One region of the Cyanobacterium stanieri LEGE 03274 genome, then DNA from elsewhere that is predicted to be linked to it. Evidence: predicted binding sites of a transcription regulator. Region 1 holds the regulator's gene; each other region holds the start of a gene.
What was found. Region 1 encodes NtcA, which controls nitrogen genes in cyanobacteria. Its sites were predicted from a motif close to TTTGTANCNNNNGNTACAAA; they were not measured.
Positions count from the first base shown of each region.

Region 2: IQ215_RS05725 (DUF4278 domain-containing protein) is a predicted target of NtcA. The motif match lies at 1,535-1,554, and genes of this name have one in related genera.
Region 3: IQ215_RS05915 (ammonium transporter) is a predicted target of NtcA. The motif match lies at 3,162-3,181, and genes of this name have one in related genera.

Region 1 is NZ_JADEWC010000041.1:9,640-15,727, reverse strand. It holds partial or broken gene IQ215_RS13430 (collagen-like protein) at 1-473, shown strand, start outside; gene IQ215_RS13425 (molybdenum cofactor guanylyltransferase) at 426-1,025, opposite strand; gene IQ215_RS13420 (DNA phosphorothioation-associated protein 4) at 1,040-1,498, shown strand; gene ntcA (global nitrogen regulator NtcA) at 1,506-2,183, opposite strand; gene IQ215_RS13410 (ABC transporter ATP-binding protein) at 2,428-3,105, opposite strand; gene IQ215_RS13405 (Sll0314/Alr1548 family TPR repeat-containing protein) at 3,199-4,143, shown strand; gene ppk1 (polyphosphate kinase 1) at 4,655-6,088, shown strand, end outside.
Region 2 is NZ_JADEWC010000009.1:37,031-43,118, reverse strand. It holds gene IQ215_RS05735 (hypothetical protein) at 1-231, opposite strand, end outside; gene IQ215_RS05730 (FtsW/RodA/SpoVE family cell cycle protein) at 245-1,414, opposite strand; gene IQ215_RS05725 (DUF4278 domain-containing protein) at 1,738-2,163, shown strand; gene IQ215_RS05720 (aldo/keto reductase) at 2,282-3,250, opposite strand; gene IQ215_RS05715 (thiol-disulfide oxidoreductase DCC family protein) at 3,308-3,694, shown strand; gene IQ215_RS05710 (phycobilisome rod-core linker polypeptide) at 3,904-6,088, shown strand, end outside.
Region 3 is NZ_JADEWC010000009.1:81,464-87,551, reverse strand. It holds gene IQ215_RS05935 (phycobilisome protein) at 1-339, opposite strand, end outside; gene IQ215_RS05930 (hypothetical protein) at 354-785, opposite strand; gene IQ215_RS05925 (V4R domain-containing protein) at 831-1,547, opposite strand; gene IQ215_RS05920 (pentapeptide repeat-containing protein) at 1,720-2,547, opposite strand; gene IQ215_RS05915 (ammonium transporter) at 3,316-4,758, shown strand; gene queC (7-cyano-7-deazaguanine synthase QueC) at 4,876-5,541, shown strand; gene IQ215_RS05905 (peroxiredoxin) at 5,618-6,052, shown strand; gene IQ215_RS05900 (histidine phosphatase family protein) at 6,080-6,088, opposite strand, start outside.

The DNA.
Region 1 (6,088 bases):
TAGATATAAAATTTCCCGATGACATCTGGTTACAAACGAATATCATCCCTCGAAATCAAGTCACCGAAATATTTGTTTTCAACGCCATTAGGGCTAGTGATACCACCAAATTAGTCAGTAAAGGAGTATCAGGGTTAGGGTTAGGAGTGCAGATGGAAATAGTGGACGAGGCAAATTTATCGGACATAGTCAATACCAATTTTAAAATCAAATATAGTACCTCCCCATCCCGTAACCTGAGTTTGCGCCAAAGAAATGATTATACCCTCCGTTATGAAGGGGAAATTTCACCCCAATTTATTAACTATCAAAATAATCGTTTTATAATTAATATTGGAGAATTAAATATTGATCCTCGTCACCTAGAAGCCGATACTTCCATCGATATTCAATTAGAAATTACCCGTACTCTCAACGATAATCAATCAACTCAAATTATCTCCGAAAGAAGAATACTCGGTCCATTTCGCTAAATCTTCAGGGGTATTACAATTATATAAAACCCTCCTATCTTGAACCATCAGGGGGGTTACTTTTTCTCCTTTTAACCATCTTTGAAAAGATTTATTACCCCCATTCAGGGATTTTTGTAAAGATGATAAACAATCACGGCGATAAAAGCCCGATAAACACTCCCATCCTTTTTTGTGGGTTGGTAAAAGGGCAATAGTTTCTTCTGATACGGAGGGTAATAGTTTCAACCATGATTTAATCTCTTGAGTCTGAAGATAAATTAAATCGCAAGGTAATAATAAAACCCATGGGCTATGGATGAAGGATAAACCATGGGCGAAGGCAACTAAAGGGCCTTGGTAGGGGTGAGGTTCAATGATAAATTGAGTATCATTAGGCAGAAAAGATTGATATTGATGTTCGGGGGAGGTGAGGATAAATACTTCATTGCTTAATTCTCTGGCTATATGGTAGGTTTTGCTTAATAAGTATTCTCCTTCAATTTCTATCAAAGCCTTATCGAAGCCCATACGGGAGCTTTTTCCCCCAGCTAAAATCAATACGGAAATCATTAATTCACAAGAATATGGTTAGTAGAGTTAGAATTGACCAAAATAAGGCATCTTTAGTTCAAAGTTTAATTTTTAGTCATGATAACCCAGAGGGGGTGTTTGACACCTATGCTGATGTTATGGCTTTTGCGGCGGCCGTGGGTAAAAAATATGATTATCGTTTACCTTTAGAAACCATTGCCCAAGAACCTAATCCGATTAGTTATGATATTTTTATATCCCGTGGTTACGATTTATTGGTTGATGTTTTGACTATTATGACCATGGGTAATTTGGATTTTTTATCCGATGAGAATAGTTCCCAAGAGCGTAGAATCACTCTTTTTGAACAATACGCCAATGGTGGTTTGTCTTATTTACAAGAGCAGTTAACCGGGGCGATCGATTATCAGGAAAGACTTTTGTTACTGTTAGATAAGGAAAGACATACTCCTAAGGTTAGTCAGGAATTTGATTTAAGTCGTTTTTTGTAAGATTTCTCTAGGCAAATTGTTGACTGAGGGCAACGGGGTTATGGACGGTAATTTTTTTCTTGGTAATGGAAATCATACCATCTTGGCGGAGTTCCCCTAAAAGTCGGGTAACCGTTACACGGGTAGAACCGATGGCCTCGGCGATCGCCTGATGGGACAATTTAAGGTCAATGGTAATACCATTAAGACTAGGAATACCAAAATCACGACAAAGAATTAACAAAAAACTCACCAAACGAGAAGCCATATCACGGTGGGCAAGGGTTTCGATCATCATTTCCGTTTGTAAAATACGAGAAGATAACCCCTGTAACATAAGACGAGATAACTCAGGATTATCCTGTAAAGAGCGTTGAAAATGTTCAATGGGAGCGGATAATAATTCCACAGGGGTAAATGCTACAGCGTGGTAAAAGCGATCGCTCTTTTGCCCAGTAATCAAAGATAAAACCCCAAAAACACTATTTTCCCTCAAAAGAGCCACCGTAATTTCTTCCCCTGCCTCGTAAAGACGAGATAACTTAACCGCTCCTTTAACTAAAAAATATACCCTTTCCGCAGGATCTCCAGGAAAAAAAATTGTCTTTCCCCGTTCAAACTTCTCCATAACGGGGTTATACATTCCCCCCCCTATCTGACGAAATACTGAAGCTAGGGGCTGTTCTTGAGTAGGAATTGGTTGCATAGACAGTAGTTAATATTTAATAATTGATCGTGCAGATGACGCTTTTTTTCGAGAAAATTTAAGTGTAAACTAGATAACTATTTTATCAAAAAATTAGGTTTAAAACCCCATAATAAATGACAGATTTGATATTTGTTATTAAAAATAGTAAAATCACCCTCGATTGGGGATAGCAAGTAGTTCTCGGTATGAGAGATGGGGGGTAGGGGAGATGGGGGAAATAATAGTTTAATTATTCATTTGATTACTGGTGCCAGTTTATTTCTAGTGGTGGTTTAACAGTAAAATCGGAGGGGGCAACGGACTCTATTTTTCCTGCCTCAATGCGCCAACAATAATCGGCAATGGAAATTAAATCACTAGCATCATGGGTAACAATTAATAATGTCCAATGTTGTTTTAATTTTGCCAAAAGATTAACTAATTGATCGCGCATTAACCAATCCAATCCCGCTGTAGGTTCATCAAGAAGTAAAATATTGGGTTGTCGTATGAGTTGCACCGCAAGGGATAAACGTCTTTGTTGTCCACCACTAAGGGCATGGGGAGGAGTTTCATAACTAATATTTTCTAAACCTACTTCGGTGAGGGCTTCTTTTACTTTGATGGCGCTTAATTCGGGATGTCCGAGGCGTAATTCTTCTAAGATATTTGAGCCACAAAAATGCCTTTCGGGAAATTGAAAGACTAATCCGCTAAGTTGCTGTAATTCTATGGAGGTTATTTCTTCCCCTTGCCAAATAATTTTACCGCTGGTGTTTTCGGCTAATCCGGCTAAGATTTCGAGGAGGGTAGTTTTTCCTGAACCACTTTTACCGACTATTAGCCCTAGTTTTTGAGGTTCTAGGTTTAGGTTTATGTTTGTGATGATGGGGGTGGGCGTAGCGGCAGGGTGATAACCAACATTCTTTAAGGAAAGCATAGTTTGGGCTAAAATCGTAAGGAATATTTACCTTTAATGATAGTTGCTAAAGGTATTATTAACATTTTTCCTTCAAGAGGCAATAGGTTTATCATGCAAGATAAAAACAGGTTTTTTTCTTCTACTTTTCGGATTCGTCGTCAAGGGGCGTTTACTTTCTCTACGATCGCCCTTACGATGTTATCTTGGGGTTTTTCCATGGGAGCTAGTTTTGGGGCTGATCCCTTTAGAACTAATAATCCTCGAGAGATTGGGGATAAAACAGAACAGGCTTTTAAGACTCTTTTTGAGGAGGGAAATTATCCCCGTGCCAAAAGACTATTGGATGAGGCGAAGGATTCAGAAGGTAATGATCCCCTTGTTCCTGCCCTACGGGCTTCTTTAGCATATACCGAGGAGGATTGGACTACCATGAAATCCTATGCCGATGAAACCGTAACCGTGGCAAGGGCGATCGCCATTAAAGATCCCCTCAGAAGTAATCTTTATCTAGCGGTGGGTAATTTTTTACAAGGGGCGCATAAGTTCCAAGTTAGTGGCCCCATGGCCGCCATTGGTCAATTACAATCGGTTTTTCGCTACTTTGAACAAGCCCAAAGAATTGATAATGATGATCCTGAATTAAACTTAATTAAAGGTTATTTTAACCTAATCTTAGCCGTCAACCTTCCCTTTTCTAGCCCCACCCAAGCCATTAGCCAATTACAAGAATTTGCTAGTCCTCAATATTTAGTACATCGGGGCATTGCGATCGCCTATCGGGATTTAGAGGATTTTGATCAAGCCCTTATTTTTGCCGACAAAGCCGTAGAAAGTACCCCCAACAATCCCGAAATCCACTACCTCCGTGGTCAAATTTTACGGGAAAAAGGAATGCGAGATAACAACGTCGAAGCCCTCCAAGAAGCCCTTAAAAGTTTTGACATCGCCATCGCCAAACTAGATCAAATGCCCGTGGCCGCCACCCAAGAACCCCTAAAGCGCGATCGCACCAGCACCATTGAAGCCCTCGCCAAATTTCAAGGATTTACAGAATAGACAATGTGACAGTTGAGAAAGTGTCACAAGATCAATTTCCATAGTCCCAAAATATACTTTAATTGTTATCAGGTGAGGAGTTAAATATAAAAAGCCTTCGGAGTCGAAACATGGAAAGACGCCCGGGGGCTTTTCTCATGAACAGCAAAAGAGCAACACAAGGAAGACAAAAAAATATTTTCCCTCTTAATCTGTCCATAACCTGAAGAATAATTGATCAAGATATGATGAGTAGATACTATAAAAATCTATAGATAACCTCAGTTTGGTATGGAATAAATTAGTGAGAGCAAGGAATTCGTTATTTAGAATAAGATATTTGTTCCCCCAAATTTAGTCAATTACTGACTAATAAATTACAAATAATCTTAATTTCATTAATTAAAACTTATCTAGTAGCCGTGCCATTCATTAAGCCCAAAACCTATCCATAGGAAAGATTTTTCTATCAAACTCAGGTATAGATAAAAATTACCATCCTCGTAATCTATAAAAATATATAGAAACTACTATGACAGAAACAGAAACCATGAGAGAGACAAAAATCGATCTAAAAGATAGTAAATATTATTTTAATCGAGAACTAAGTTGGCTAGAATTTAACCGCCGAGTATTACAAGAAGCCCTAGACGAAAGAACCCTACTTTTAGAAAGATTAAAATTTACCGCCATCTTTAGCTCCAACTTAGATGAATTTTTCATGGTTAGGGTAGCCGCCATCAAAAGACAAATAGAAGCAGAAGTAACCAAAAAAACCTTTGACGGTTCAACCCCCATAGAACAAATGGAGAATATCCAAAAATATCTGCGGCCCATCGTACAAAAACAAGTTGCCAACTTTGAATATAACTTAAAAAAAGAATTAGTTCACCATGGCATTCACCTAATCAATTTTGTAGATCTTAACCAAGAACAAAGGCAATATCTACATGACTACTATGAAAGTGATATATTCCCCGTCCTAACCCCCTTAGCCGTTGATCCAAGTCACCCTTTTCCCCACATTTCCAACCTGAGCTTAAATTTAGCCGTATTAGTCAAAAATCCCGACACAGGAGCAGAATTATTCGCTAGGGTAAAAGTTCCTAAATCTCTCCCTCGTTTTGTGGCTTTTCCCGAAAATCTCAGGCAAGTAGGGGGAGATAATCAAGATCATCTCCTCTGGGTAGGAGTTCCCTTAGAACAAGTAATCGCCCATAACCTAGAATCCCTTTTTCCGGGGATGGATGTGCAAGAATGTCATAATTTTCGTCTTACCCGTGATGCTGATTTAGGAGTGCAAGAAGACGAGGCGGACGATTTACTATTGGCCATTCAACAAGAATTAAGAAAAAGACGTTTTGCTGGTTCACCCGTCAGATTAGAAGTCCATGCCTCTATGCCTAGCAACATCAAAAAAATGCTTATGCAAGGACTAAACTTACAACCCATGGATGTTTACGAAATAGAAGGATTATTGGGTTTAAACGATTTATTTGCCCTTACGGGTTTTCCTTTACCCGAATTAAAAGATAATCCTTGGAGTGCCGTTGTGCCTCCTCCTTTTGATCATTTCCAAGAGTTACTTTTAGAACAAGACGACGATAGAGATGAGCATATTAGCCCCGAATTTTTTGCCATGATTCGCAAGTCTGACTTGATGGTACATCACCCCTATCATTCTTTTTCAGCAACGGTACAAGAATTTATTACCCAATCGGCTCAAGATCCCGATGTAATGGCCATTAAAATGACATTGTATCGCACCTCTGGTGATTCTCCTATTATTAAGGCTCTCATTGAAGCGGCGGAAAATGGTAAACAAGTGGTGGCTTTAGTGGAGTTGAAAGCCCGTTTTGATGAAGAAAATAATATCCTTTGGGCGAGGAAGTTAGAAAAAGCAGGAGTCCATGTGGTATATGGATTGGTGGGTTTAAAAACCCATACTAAAATTGTTTTGGTGGTG
Region 2 (6,088 bases), on a different contig from region 1:
CCCGATGGCATCATCCCAATGGCGTAAACTAATGTAACCCTTTGCCCTAGCGAAATTTGCTTGGGATTGGGTTTGGGCAAGGGAGATTTCTTCGGCGGTTATACCAACTTCTGAGACTATTTTTTCTAATTCTTGGGGGGAAGGGGTTTTGCGCCCCGACTGACATAATTCCGTGACTCGTTGGATATAGTTTTCGATGGTATTATCCGAGGCGATTTTTATATCTTCCATGGTGCTGATTAAGCTATTTTTTTGGGCTTAATTGTTGATTATAGTCAGAAATTATCTTTTCCTGTGGTTCAACCTCTATGGCTACCCTCATGAGAAGGGATGCTAATAAAATACTACTTAACACTGAGCTTCCGCCATAACTCAACATAGGAAACGGTACACCCGTGGTGGGTAAGCCTCCCACCGCTACTCCGATGTTAATGAGAGATTGTCCGATTAACATTACGATAACACCCAAGCCTACTAATTTATTGATGGGGTGACTAGATTTTAAGACTACAATCAAGCCCATGGTAGCATAGGTGGCTAAAAAAAGCATAAGGGCGATCGCCCCTATGAACCCAAACTCTTCCCCAAAAACAGCAAAAATAAAATCAGTATCTTGGAAAGGAAGATAAAACAATTTTTGTTGAGACATGCCAAAACCAACTCCCGACAATCGCCCAGAACCAATCGCAATAAGACTTTGAGCCAATTGATAACCACTTCCTTCAAGGTTTGACCAAGGATCTCGAAAAGATGCTATCCTGAGCATTTGATAAGGATTAAGAGCAATACTAATCAAAGCCATTACTAATCCTGATACAGCTACCCCAAAAAGTTGGATGACAGGCACACCACTTCCCACCGCTATTAACCAAAAAGTCATACCACATAAAGCCGTTGTACTTAAATTTGGTTGAATCAAAATAGCCACCAAACTCATGGCAAAAACAACCAACCAAACACCCTTAAAAGTCCATGTTTTATGATTCCACGTTGCAAAAACATAAGCCCCCTGTAACACTATCAAAGGCTTTAAAAGTTCAGAAGGTTGAATCTGTACAATCCCCAAATTTAACCATCTTTCAGCGCCATTAACCTCTTGCCCAAAACCTAAAATAGTAGCTAAAACTAAAACTAAAACACATCCATAAATATAAGGGGAATATTTTAAAATCTGTTTGAGGGGTATCCGATACACTACCTTACTCGCCATCAAGCCAATATAAATCCACACCACCTGTCGCAAGAAAATATACCACCCATTGCCATTCTCCGTCAGAGAATCAGGATAAGATGCCGAAAATAGAATAACCAGGCCCAGAGATAACCAAATAAAGGTTAACCACCTCACTAGCCTTGCCTCAAAACACCAATTTTCAACCTCATTATCATAAATAGGAATTAGATGATGAAACATACACCCACGACTTACAAAAAATAGTAGTACCAGTATATCTCACCACCACCAACAATGAACCACAGGCCCCATGTCAACAAATCCTCATCTTATTACAAAATAAAACAAAAAATAGCATTTATTGTAACGATTGATACAGAAAAAATGCAACTTATTTAAAAGATGCTAAATTGAATATAAGGAAAAAAATAGTTTCTCCGTAAAGGAACTATATGATCAGTGGTGTCAAAAACTCTTGAAAATGTGCAGATAAAACAACCCCAAGAGCCACAGTGAATGATTAATAAATAAATTTTTAGATAGATTGTAAGAGGTATCAATAAATGAAAATGTCCTATAGAGGAAATAAACATCAACCTAGCGAAACAGCCTTATTAGAAGTAAAAGAAGGAGATGTATTAGGAAAATATAGAGGGGTAGAATGTCATCGAAAATTACCTAGACATATTCCCCAACTACAACCTAAAATTTATTTAAAATATCGTGGCATCGCCTACAGTAGTAACCCTAACGCTCAACCCTACTTCATTCCCCATGACGCAAAAGCCCAACCAGAAGAAAATTTATCTACCCAAACCATTGTTAGCGAGGAAACAAAGTCTAACTTAGCCATCATCCATCAAGCCAATTTACGTCGTAATTTAGAGCGTCGTATGGAAGTTGCCCAAACTAATGAAAACTATCGTTTATTGGCAATGTTGAAAAAAGAAGCCGATGCCCTTGATGAAAAAAAAGGTATTAAGTGTTAATAAAATGTGTCCAAACAAGGATACAGAATAGAAAAAATGTAAGGTTAATTGAGAATAAATAATTAACCTTTTATAATCATTTTCCCATTAACCAAAAGCTGGTAAGCCCTTCACACCTCTAGGATTTGAGCCAAGGTTGGGTAATTTCTGCCAATTGTGCTATCTCATCGGTGGTTAAACTCCACCCCAAAGCCCCGGTGTTATCCTTGGCTTGTTTAGCGTTTTTCGCCCCGGGGATAGGTATTACATTTTCTTGCCCCATTAACCAGTTTAAAGATACTTGAGCAGGGGTTTTCTGATATTTTTCCCCGAGTTGTTTTAAAAGTTCGAGTACGGGGGTAATTTTGCTTAAACCACTTGCACTAAAACGGGAATCTAGTTTTCTTGCCCCTTCTGGATTGGGCGCGTTATCAAGGTTATATTTTCCCGTGAGTAACCCTTGGGCTAGGGGGCTATAGGCAAGAAGGGTTATCCCTAATTCTTGGGCAGTTTTAAGAATACCTTTTGATTCGATTTTGCGGGTAAGTAAAGAATATTTGACTTGATTTACTGCTAGGGGGATGTTTCTTTTGCCTAAAATTTCACTAGCTTTTTTCATTTCTTCGGCGGAATAGTTACTAACCCCGATCGCCCCTATCCTACCTTTTTCTACCTCATCTGCCAAGGCATTCATCAAGGTTTCCTGACCCATGAGCATAAAAGGCCAATGTACCTGATAAAGAGGAATATAGTCCATCTGAAGGTTTTTTAAACTTTGAGTGAGGGCATCGGCTACACAACCGCCAAATAAGCGCCAAGGAAAGGGAGCGTATTTAGTGGCAATGTCAATTTTTTGATCGGTTGCCTGACAAAATTCCCCTAAAAGTTGCTCTGATTTACCATTACCATACACTTCAGCCGTATCAAAAAAAGTTACACCCCCTGCCACCGTTGCTTTAAAGGCTTCCTCAATGTCATCTTTGCCATAGGTTTTGCCATAATCCCAGAAAAAAGAATCTCCCCAAGCCCATGTGCCTATACCGAGGGCTGATACTTCTATATCTGTATTTCCTAGCTTTTTGGTTAATGTAATGTTATCGGTAGTCATGGATAATTGGTAATATTAAGAATTATTGCGATATATCAAAAATTATAACAAAAGCCCATGAGATACCATGTAATCTATGACGGTAATTGCAATCTATGTACTAATTTGGTGCAATTATTAGAAAGTTTTGATCAAGGTCGGAATTTTGTATATACTCCCATGCAAGATGAGCAGGTTTTGCAATCGGTACAGGTGAATTCTTGTGATTGTGAGAAAGGAATGATTTTGATTGACACACAAAACAATCAACGGTGGCAAGGAAGTGATGCGGCCGAAGAAATTGCCCAAATTTTGCCCTATGGTGCTTGGTTTGTTAATATCTATCAAGGATTGCCTTTGGCTAAGGGTATGGGCGATCGCCTTTATGCCATGATTAGAGATAACCGTTATCAGCTATTCGGTAAAAGACTAGAAACCTACCGTTCTCAACATGGTGTGAAATAATGGAAAACTAACATAATCACCCCCCTGACATCATCCTGCCACCCGCTACCTGAAACCTGACACCTAATTGCCCATTCCCTTATCTAGTATTGCTTAGAGTCGGTAAAAAATGAAACAAAACTTAATAAAACTCCTAAGAAAGCCCAAAAAGATTTAATCTATATGGAATGAATTGATTAAAAAACAAAGTTTTAAAATAAAAAGAATCAATGACTATAAAAGCAAGTGGCGGTAGTTCCTTAGCGAAACCGCAATTATACCAAACTGTAGCTGTATCAACTATTATTCAAGCAGAACAGCAAGATCGCTTCCCCGATCAAAGAGAGTTAGGTGAATTAAAAACATACTTTGATTCTGGTTTAAGAAGATTGGCGATCGCCGAAACCATCACCAATAATTCAGACATAATCGTCTCCCGTGCTGCCAACCGTATCTTTACCGGTGGTTCTCCCATGGCTTTCTTTGAAAAGCCCCCTGTAGAAGCACCCTCAATGGTTTTGGCTGGGGTAGGTGGTGGTACAAGTGTACCTAGTGACATTAAAGCGGAACAAAATGCCACCGCAACCTTTACCGAAGAAAAATCGAAAACCAAAAAAGGTAATTTTTTCAGCGGTTTATTCTCCTCCTTTAGTGCAGGACCTAGCATTGGAGCAATTCCCGTAGGTTTTAGACCCATTAACGTATCCCGTTATGGTCCTAGCAACATGACCAAATCCTTAAGGGATATGTCTTGGTTCTTGCGCTATGTCAGCTATGCGATCGTATCAGGAGATCCTAACATTCTGGTAGTCAACACCAGAGGATTAAGGGAAGTTTTAGAAAGAGCCTGTTCCATCGATGCCACCGTAGTAGCATTATTGGATATGAAAGCCTCTTGTCTAGGCTACTTCCAAAACGACGTAGAAGCCAAAGAAATTATTGCTCAATACTTTGACATTTTACTAGCCGAGCTACAAGCCCCCACCCCTGCCAATAAACTACGTCAAAGACCTTCTAAGGACTTACAAGGTTTAGAACTACCTCAAAGCTACTTCAATGCTTCTGAGCGTCGTCCTAAATTTGTGATGAAGCCAGGTTTATCTACCACCGAGAAAAACAACGTAGTTAAAGCCGCTTATCGTCAAGTATTCGAGCGTGACATCACCAAAGCCTATTCTCAATCCATTTCTTACCTTGAGTCTCAGGTTAAAAACGGCGACATTTCCATGAAAGAATTTGTCCGTCGCCTTGCCAAATCTCCTTTATATCGTAAGCAATTCTTTGAGCCTTTTATCAACTCCCGGGCCTTAGAACTTGCTTTCCGTCATATCTTAGGACGTGGCCCTTCTTCCCGTGAAGAAGTTCAACAATACTTCTCCATTGTTTCTAGTGGTGGTTTAGGGGCGCTGGTTGATGCCTTAGTAGATTCCCAAGAATATGCCGACTACTTCGGAGAAGAAACCGTACCTTACCTCAGAGGTTTAGGGGTAGAAGCCCAAGAATGTCGTAACTGGGGTATGCAACAGGATCTATTCAACTACAGCGCACCTTTCCGCAAAGTACCTCAATTTGTGACTACCTTTGCAAAATACGATCGCCCCTTACCCGATCAACATGTTTACGGTTCTGGCAACGATCCCCTTGAAATCCAATTCGGAGCGATTTTCCCCAAAGAAACCCGTAATCCTAGCAGCGCCCCTGCACCATTTAGCAAAGATACCAAACGTATCTTAATCCACCGTGGCCCGGGTATCAACAACCAAAACAGCAACCCCCGCGCCCGTGGAGAATTCCCCGGCACCCTAGGGCCTAAAGTAGTTCGTCTCAACAACGAATTACCCGGAGCTAGTAACGGTTTAGGAGTTAAATTTGGTGAAAGTTCTACCCAAGCGGTAATCAACGCCACCTATCGCCAAGTATTTGGTCGTGATGTCTATGAAGGACAAAGATTAAAAGTAGCTGAAATCAAGCTCGAAAACGGTGAAATCTCCCTCAGAGACTTTATCCGTATGTTAGCCAAATCCGAGCTATTCCTCAAAACCTACTGGACTCCTTTCTATGTGTGCAAGGCGATCGAATACATCCACCGTCGTTTGTTAGGTCGTCCTACCTATGGACGTAGTGAGATGAACTCCTACTTCGACTTAGCATCCAAAAAAGGTTTCTACGCCCTCGTAGATGCCATGATGGATAGCAAAGAATACAGCGAAGCCTTTGGCGAAGATACCGTTCCCTACGAACGTTATTTAACCCCCGCAGGATTACAAATGCGTAACGCCAGAGTCGGTACAATTCGTGAAGATGTTGGTCAAAGAGTTGACAAGGAAACTACCCCCAGATTTATTGAACTCGGACAGGTTAACGATATGCGTACCGAACCCGACGTTAAATCCCGTGTTAACCAAGGTGTTACTG
Region 3 (6,088 bases), on a different contig from region 1:
TTGAGATTCCCTAGCTTCTACAACGTCCGTTAGCCATTCTAAGAGGCGACGTTCTAAAAATTCGGGGTTATTGAGTAGCATTGCCATGGCGCTATATCTGGTAATTAATAGCCAATGTTGTAAGGAGATTTCGAGGGCTTTTTCTTGGCTATCGGAAAATTTGGCTACCAATTTATCTGCCACGATTTGAAAGATTTCAATTTCCCTATCTCGCAGAAGACGATAAATGTCCATTTTTCCCTGCAGACTGTTGATGCACTTAGAGAAGGTTTCTAAGTCGTTACTTTGTAGATAGTTAAATTCTGCTTCGTGGATGAGTAGTTGTAATTCTGGGTACATAATTTTATCCTTTACTAAAATAAATCAGATAAGTCATTCATTTTTAATTCGGAGAAGGGAGAGGGCGAATTGTTGGGCTTTTTCTCGATGATTGGTTCTTGGGCTATGGTTGGCTTTGTTTCTTGAATGGTTTGCGCCCCACTCCAAGGGAATCTTTGAAAAAAATCTCCTACTTTCATTTGTAAAGAAAGGTTAAGGGCGATCGATGAATCATTATTAGTGTTGAGGTGGGAAGTATAGGCAACCATTTTTTTGATGCCCTTCCAGTTATGGTGAGTGAAAAATTCTTCTACTTTTAAATTAAGGTTAGGGATAAAATCATCTGCATTAATTAATTCTTGACTGGTAGCAACAGATGAAGGTTGATTTCTCTTAATACCCCGCCAGTTGGCGTTGGAGAAGAATTGCTCAACACTGATGTTTGAAAATGTTGGTGTTAAGCTCATATTATTTTCTTAGTTCAATTTGTGTAGTATGGGTGGGTAAATAAATTATTTAAGATATTCACCATTGACTAATCTTTTTTGAATATCCTTTGCCCCTGCCCCTTCGTTGTGCCAGAAAGTAGCCGCATCAATGCGATCTTGTTTTCCTAACAAAAACTTACAATAGGTTTCACCCATGGAATAGCACTGAATCTCTATACAGTTTAGTTGTTTATTGATAAAACGGCTAAAAAATCCAGCTAATAATCCAGCGTAAATATGACATACTGGTTTACCAACATCCCCAAGGGTACGAGCCACAGCAGAATCGAAGATATTGACGAACATAAAGCCATTTTTTTGCTCACTCAAATCCACATCCCAGTTACCCCAACCTTGGGTAGTAAAAGGCCACCACCAGGCTTCTAAAACATAGAGTAAATTCATTTCGTGAACATCTTTGGGATATTCATATTCTTTTTGAAACCAATTGCAGAAGAAATCAGCATCACGAACTCCCCAAGCCTTACCGATGTTATACATCACAACGCTAGACGCCGGGCCTACTTCTTCTTCTAAACCTTCAATTAAACCGACAATGAAATCTTCGGTAACTAAAACGTTGCGGGATTCGTTCCAGTCGGTAATGTCTCCATTAATAGTATCGAAGTGGAAAAAGTCTTCTATGGTGTAGTGATCATGCTTTTTGGGGTATTGATTTTTCCAAAGATTTTTAGATATTTTTTCGACGATACGATTAGGTTTTGTAGGTGTAAAAGTCATAGATTTTTTGTCCTTAAATATTTGTTTTGTTTAATTTAAAACTATTTCAAAACCAACCTAAATACAGTTTAACTATGTTTACCTATGGTTAGGAGTTTCTTAAACATTTCTATACAATAATTAGGTTTTTGGAGTCTTTTCTTGAAGAAAGATAAAGTTTTACCCAAAAAGTTTATTTTTTTAGTAAGGATTGAATGGTTAAACTTTTTTCTTCAATTATGTTAGGTAAATCTTGAACGATTAGGGAACATTTAGACACAAATGAGTTACTCCATTTTTCTAACCATTTCAGTTGTATGGTGGTGGCTTGATGGTTGAGAGAGCCTGTAAAGGTTATTTTACAATTTTTATCCATGGAAAATTGTTCTAACCATTCAGCGTCGGGGCGGGATTGTTCAAAGTTTTTAGCAGTAATCATTCCCCCTAAATAACGGCTGGTGATTTTGGCGATTTCTTCAAAATTGGTGACAACATCAGCGATGGTAATTTTGTGGGCGACTGCCCCTTCAAAGGAGGATACTACAACCATTTTTAAACTCGCAGGGTCAAATCCTTTATCAAATCGGGTAGAGTTATCATACACTGCCCCCCGAAAGTCTGCTCCACCAATGTGAGTACCGTTGAGAAAAGTTCCGCATAAATCGGCTTTGAAAAAGTTTGCTTTGGTGACAAAACTACCTGTTAGGTATGCTTCTTTGATGTTGGCTTTACCTAGGTCTGCTTTAATTAAATAGGCTTTAATAAAGTATGCTCCTTGTAAATTTGCTCCTTTTAAATTTGTACCCGTCAGGTTTGCTTCGTTAAAGTAACAATCTCGTAAGTCTGCTTTGCTTAAATCCGCTCCTCTTAAGTCGGCATAACTTAAATCCGAACCTCTAAAATTTGCTCCTTTTAAATTGGCATTTCTTAGGTCAATTCTTCTTAATTGTAGTTTGGGGAAGTCTCTTTCTCCCCAATTATATTTGGCTTGTATATCTGCATTCACTGTGGTTGTCACCATATATATTGACTCCTAGTTTGAGGAAATTTTCCCGTTGCTATATACTTGTATTATTTTATAATAATCTTAGAAATAATAGTCTTTATCTGTATTAATTACTACTTTTATAACATTTTTATTGAGTAAAAGCTATGAATATATTTATTTTTTTACATTTATTAATTTAACTAAATATCTCTATTAATTTATGTTATTTTAAGTAAGTATTTTTACGGACACAGAGGCTACATTACCTTTACTTTATATAGTTTATGTAAAAATTATCCATTCTAATAATAAGTTTATTGCATAAATAAGAGTAGGTCTATATAGTTTTTTTTAATGGTAAAAATAGGCTTTATTTTTATAACATAATATCAATTTACCTTTACGTACTATCTTTGTGACTATTAATATATTTTGTCACTTACAAAAGTGATTTTAGGAATAAATATTAAAGTTATTAATTTTATGTTCAAGGTGATAGATGTTTGACAAGTTGTCTTTTTAGGAGATATTTGGAAAAATATTGGCGTATTTTGTGGATAGATATGCTGAGAGAAGATAATGGAAGTATTTCTTGATTAACCTTAGTTTTTATAGTTTTTCGTCTATTTTCATTAAATATTAAGGATATTGTATTTTTTGATACAGAAACAATGATGGTAAACATATGAATATCTATTAGTCATTGAATTAAATCATTAAGTCCTCTTGATTAAGGTGGACAAAAAACACATAAGAATCTGATTAACTATGGTGATAATGTCAAAAAAAGCGAAAGGGAAAATGTCTGGGTCTTATGACCAAGATAGTCTTATACTAAATTTTATGGGATGGTTAGGTAGCAAGTTACCTTCTTACTGGTTAGCTTGTATTCCTTTGAGTGCTTTAATTGTGGTGGTATGGAACACTGCGAGTCAGGCTCAGGGGTTAGACGGCCCTGAAAGTTTGGAAGAAGTCAAGGTAATTTTAGATACTATTTTCTTGCTGGTTTGTTCTATTCTGGTTATTTTCATGAATGCTGGTTTCGGGATGTTAGAAACTGGTTTTTGTCGTCAGAAAAATGCTGTGAACATTCTTGCCAAAAACTTAATCGTTTTTGCGGTTGCTACTATCGTTTATTGGGCCATTGGTTATGGCTTTATGTATGGGGATGGTAATGGTTTCATTGGTACTCAAGGTTTCTTCTTCAATGGTGATGGAACACCTTATGGAGATGATAATTATCCTGCGGCTGTTCCTGCGGCTATTAACTTTTTGTTCCAAGTAGCTTTTGCGGCAACTGCTGCAACTATTGTGTCTGGGGCGGTAGCTGAAAGAATTAAGTTTGATGCTTTTTTAATCTTCAGTGTTTTGTTGGTTGGTATTTCTTATCCTATCACTGGTCATTGGACTTGGAATGGTGGTTGGTTAGCGGAAATGGGTTTTTCTGATTTTGCTGGTTCTACCATTGTTCACTCTGTGGGTGGTTGGGCTGCATTAATGGGGGCGGCAATTCTTGGGCCTCGTCAGGGCAAGTATTCTTCTGATGGTCGTGTGAATGCGATTCCCGGTCATAATATGAGTATTGCTACTTTGGGTTGTTTAATCCTTTGGATTGGCTGGTTTGGTTTTAACCCTGGTTCTGAGTTGGCTGCTACTGCTAATGTACCTTACATTGCTTTGACTACTAATTTGGCAGCGGCGGCTGGTGGGGTTACTGCTACTGCTACTTCTTGGATTAAGGATGGGAAGCCTGATTTATCGATGATTATTAATGGTATTCTCGCTGGTTTGGTGGGTATTACTGCAGGTTGTGCTACGGTGGGTTATTTCAGTGCTGTTATCATCGGTGCGATCGCAGGTATCCTAGTGGTATTTTCTGTGGCATTTTTCGACCAAGTTCTTAAAATTGATGATCCTGTGGGTGCTACTTCTGTTCACTTAGCTTGTGGTATTTGGGGAACATTGGCTGTGGGTATTTTTGGTACTGGGGAAGAAAGCATTGTAACTCAACTCATTGGTATTCTTACTATTGGTGGTTTTACGGTTGTAGCTAGTACCATTTTCTGGTATGCCCTAAAAGCGACTGTGGGTATTAGGGTTCATGCTGAGGATGAAATTAAAGGTCTTGATATTAGCGAACACGGTATGGAGGCTTACAGTGGATTTGTGAAGGAGGCTGATATTCTTTCTGGAGGCTTTACAAGTTCTATGACTGGTGAGGTTTCTTCTACCACTGAGGGTTAATTTTTTTCTAGTATTTTACTCCTATTTATAATTTGTTTCCTCTTCTGAGTTGTCGGGGGGGGAAATTTTTTATGGTGATTTGGTTAAACTAATTAATAAGTTTATGTTGCATTTTTTATGACTAAAAAAGCTATTGTTTTATTATCAGGAGGTTTAGATTCTGCCACTAGCGGTGCGATCGCCCTTAAGGAAGGTTATGATGTAATAGCCTTATCATTTCGTTATGGACAAAAACATCTCAAGGAATTGGAAGCATCCCGCAATGTGGCCGAAGCCTTGGGCATCAAAGAACATTATATTATCGATGTGAATCTTTCTTTGTGGGGTGGTTCATCCCTCACCGATGCTAATATGAATATTCCTGAAGATGGGGTAAAAGCTGATGAAATCCCTTCTACCTATGTGCCGGGGCGTAATACGGTTTTTATCTCCATTGCCCTTTCCCTCGCCGAAGCCAAGGGTGCAGAGGCTATTTATTTGGGCATTAATGCCGTGGATTATTCAGGTTATCCCGATTGTCGCCCCGAATATTTAACCGCCTTCCAAAACCTCGCCAATCTTTCCTCTAAGGTGGGTATCGAAGGAAAATCCCCCCAGTTAATAGCTCCCCTTGTAACTTTATCGAAAGTAGAAATAGTACAAAAGGCGATCGCCCTTAACGTGCCTATTGAAAAAACATGGTCATGTTATCAAGGAGGAGAAACCCCTTGCGGAGTGTGCGATTCTTGCCGTATCAGAAATAAGGCTTTGATAGAAGCTGGTTATCCTGAATTAGTGGGGTAAACCCGAAAAGAATTATTAAGTAATGTAAAGTTATAATAAATAGTAGCAAATTAATCAAAAGATAGGAATAATAATTATGGCTCTTAGTGTAGGCACCAAAGCCCCTGACTTTACCACCAAAGATGATCAAGGAAACACCATCTCCCTAAAGGATTTTGCAGGAAAAATCGTGGTAATGTACTTCTATCCTAAAGATGATACCCCTGGTTGTACCAAACAGGCCCAAAGTTTCCGTGATAACTACGAAGAATATCAAAACAAAGACATGGTAGTTTTGGGTGTGAGTGTGGATGACGAAGCATCCCACAAAGCCTTCAAGGAAAAGTATGGTTTACCTTTCCAGCTTTTGGTTGACAGTGATAAAGCTATTACTAAAGCCTATGATGTGGATGGCGGTGGTTATGCCAAACGTGTCACCTATATTATCAACGGTGAAGGGGTTATCACCCATGTAGATAGTAGTGTACAAACTAGCACCCATGCCCAAGATGTTTTAAAAACCATTGGTTAATTATCTGTCATGGTAGGGGCGTTGTCTCTACTGGGC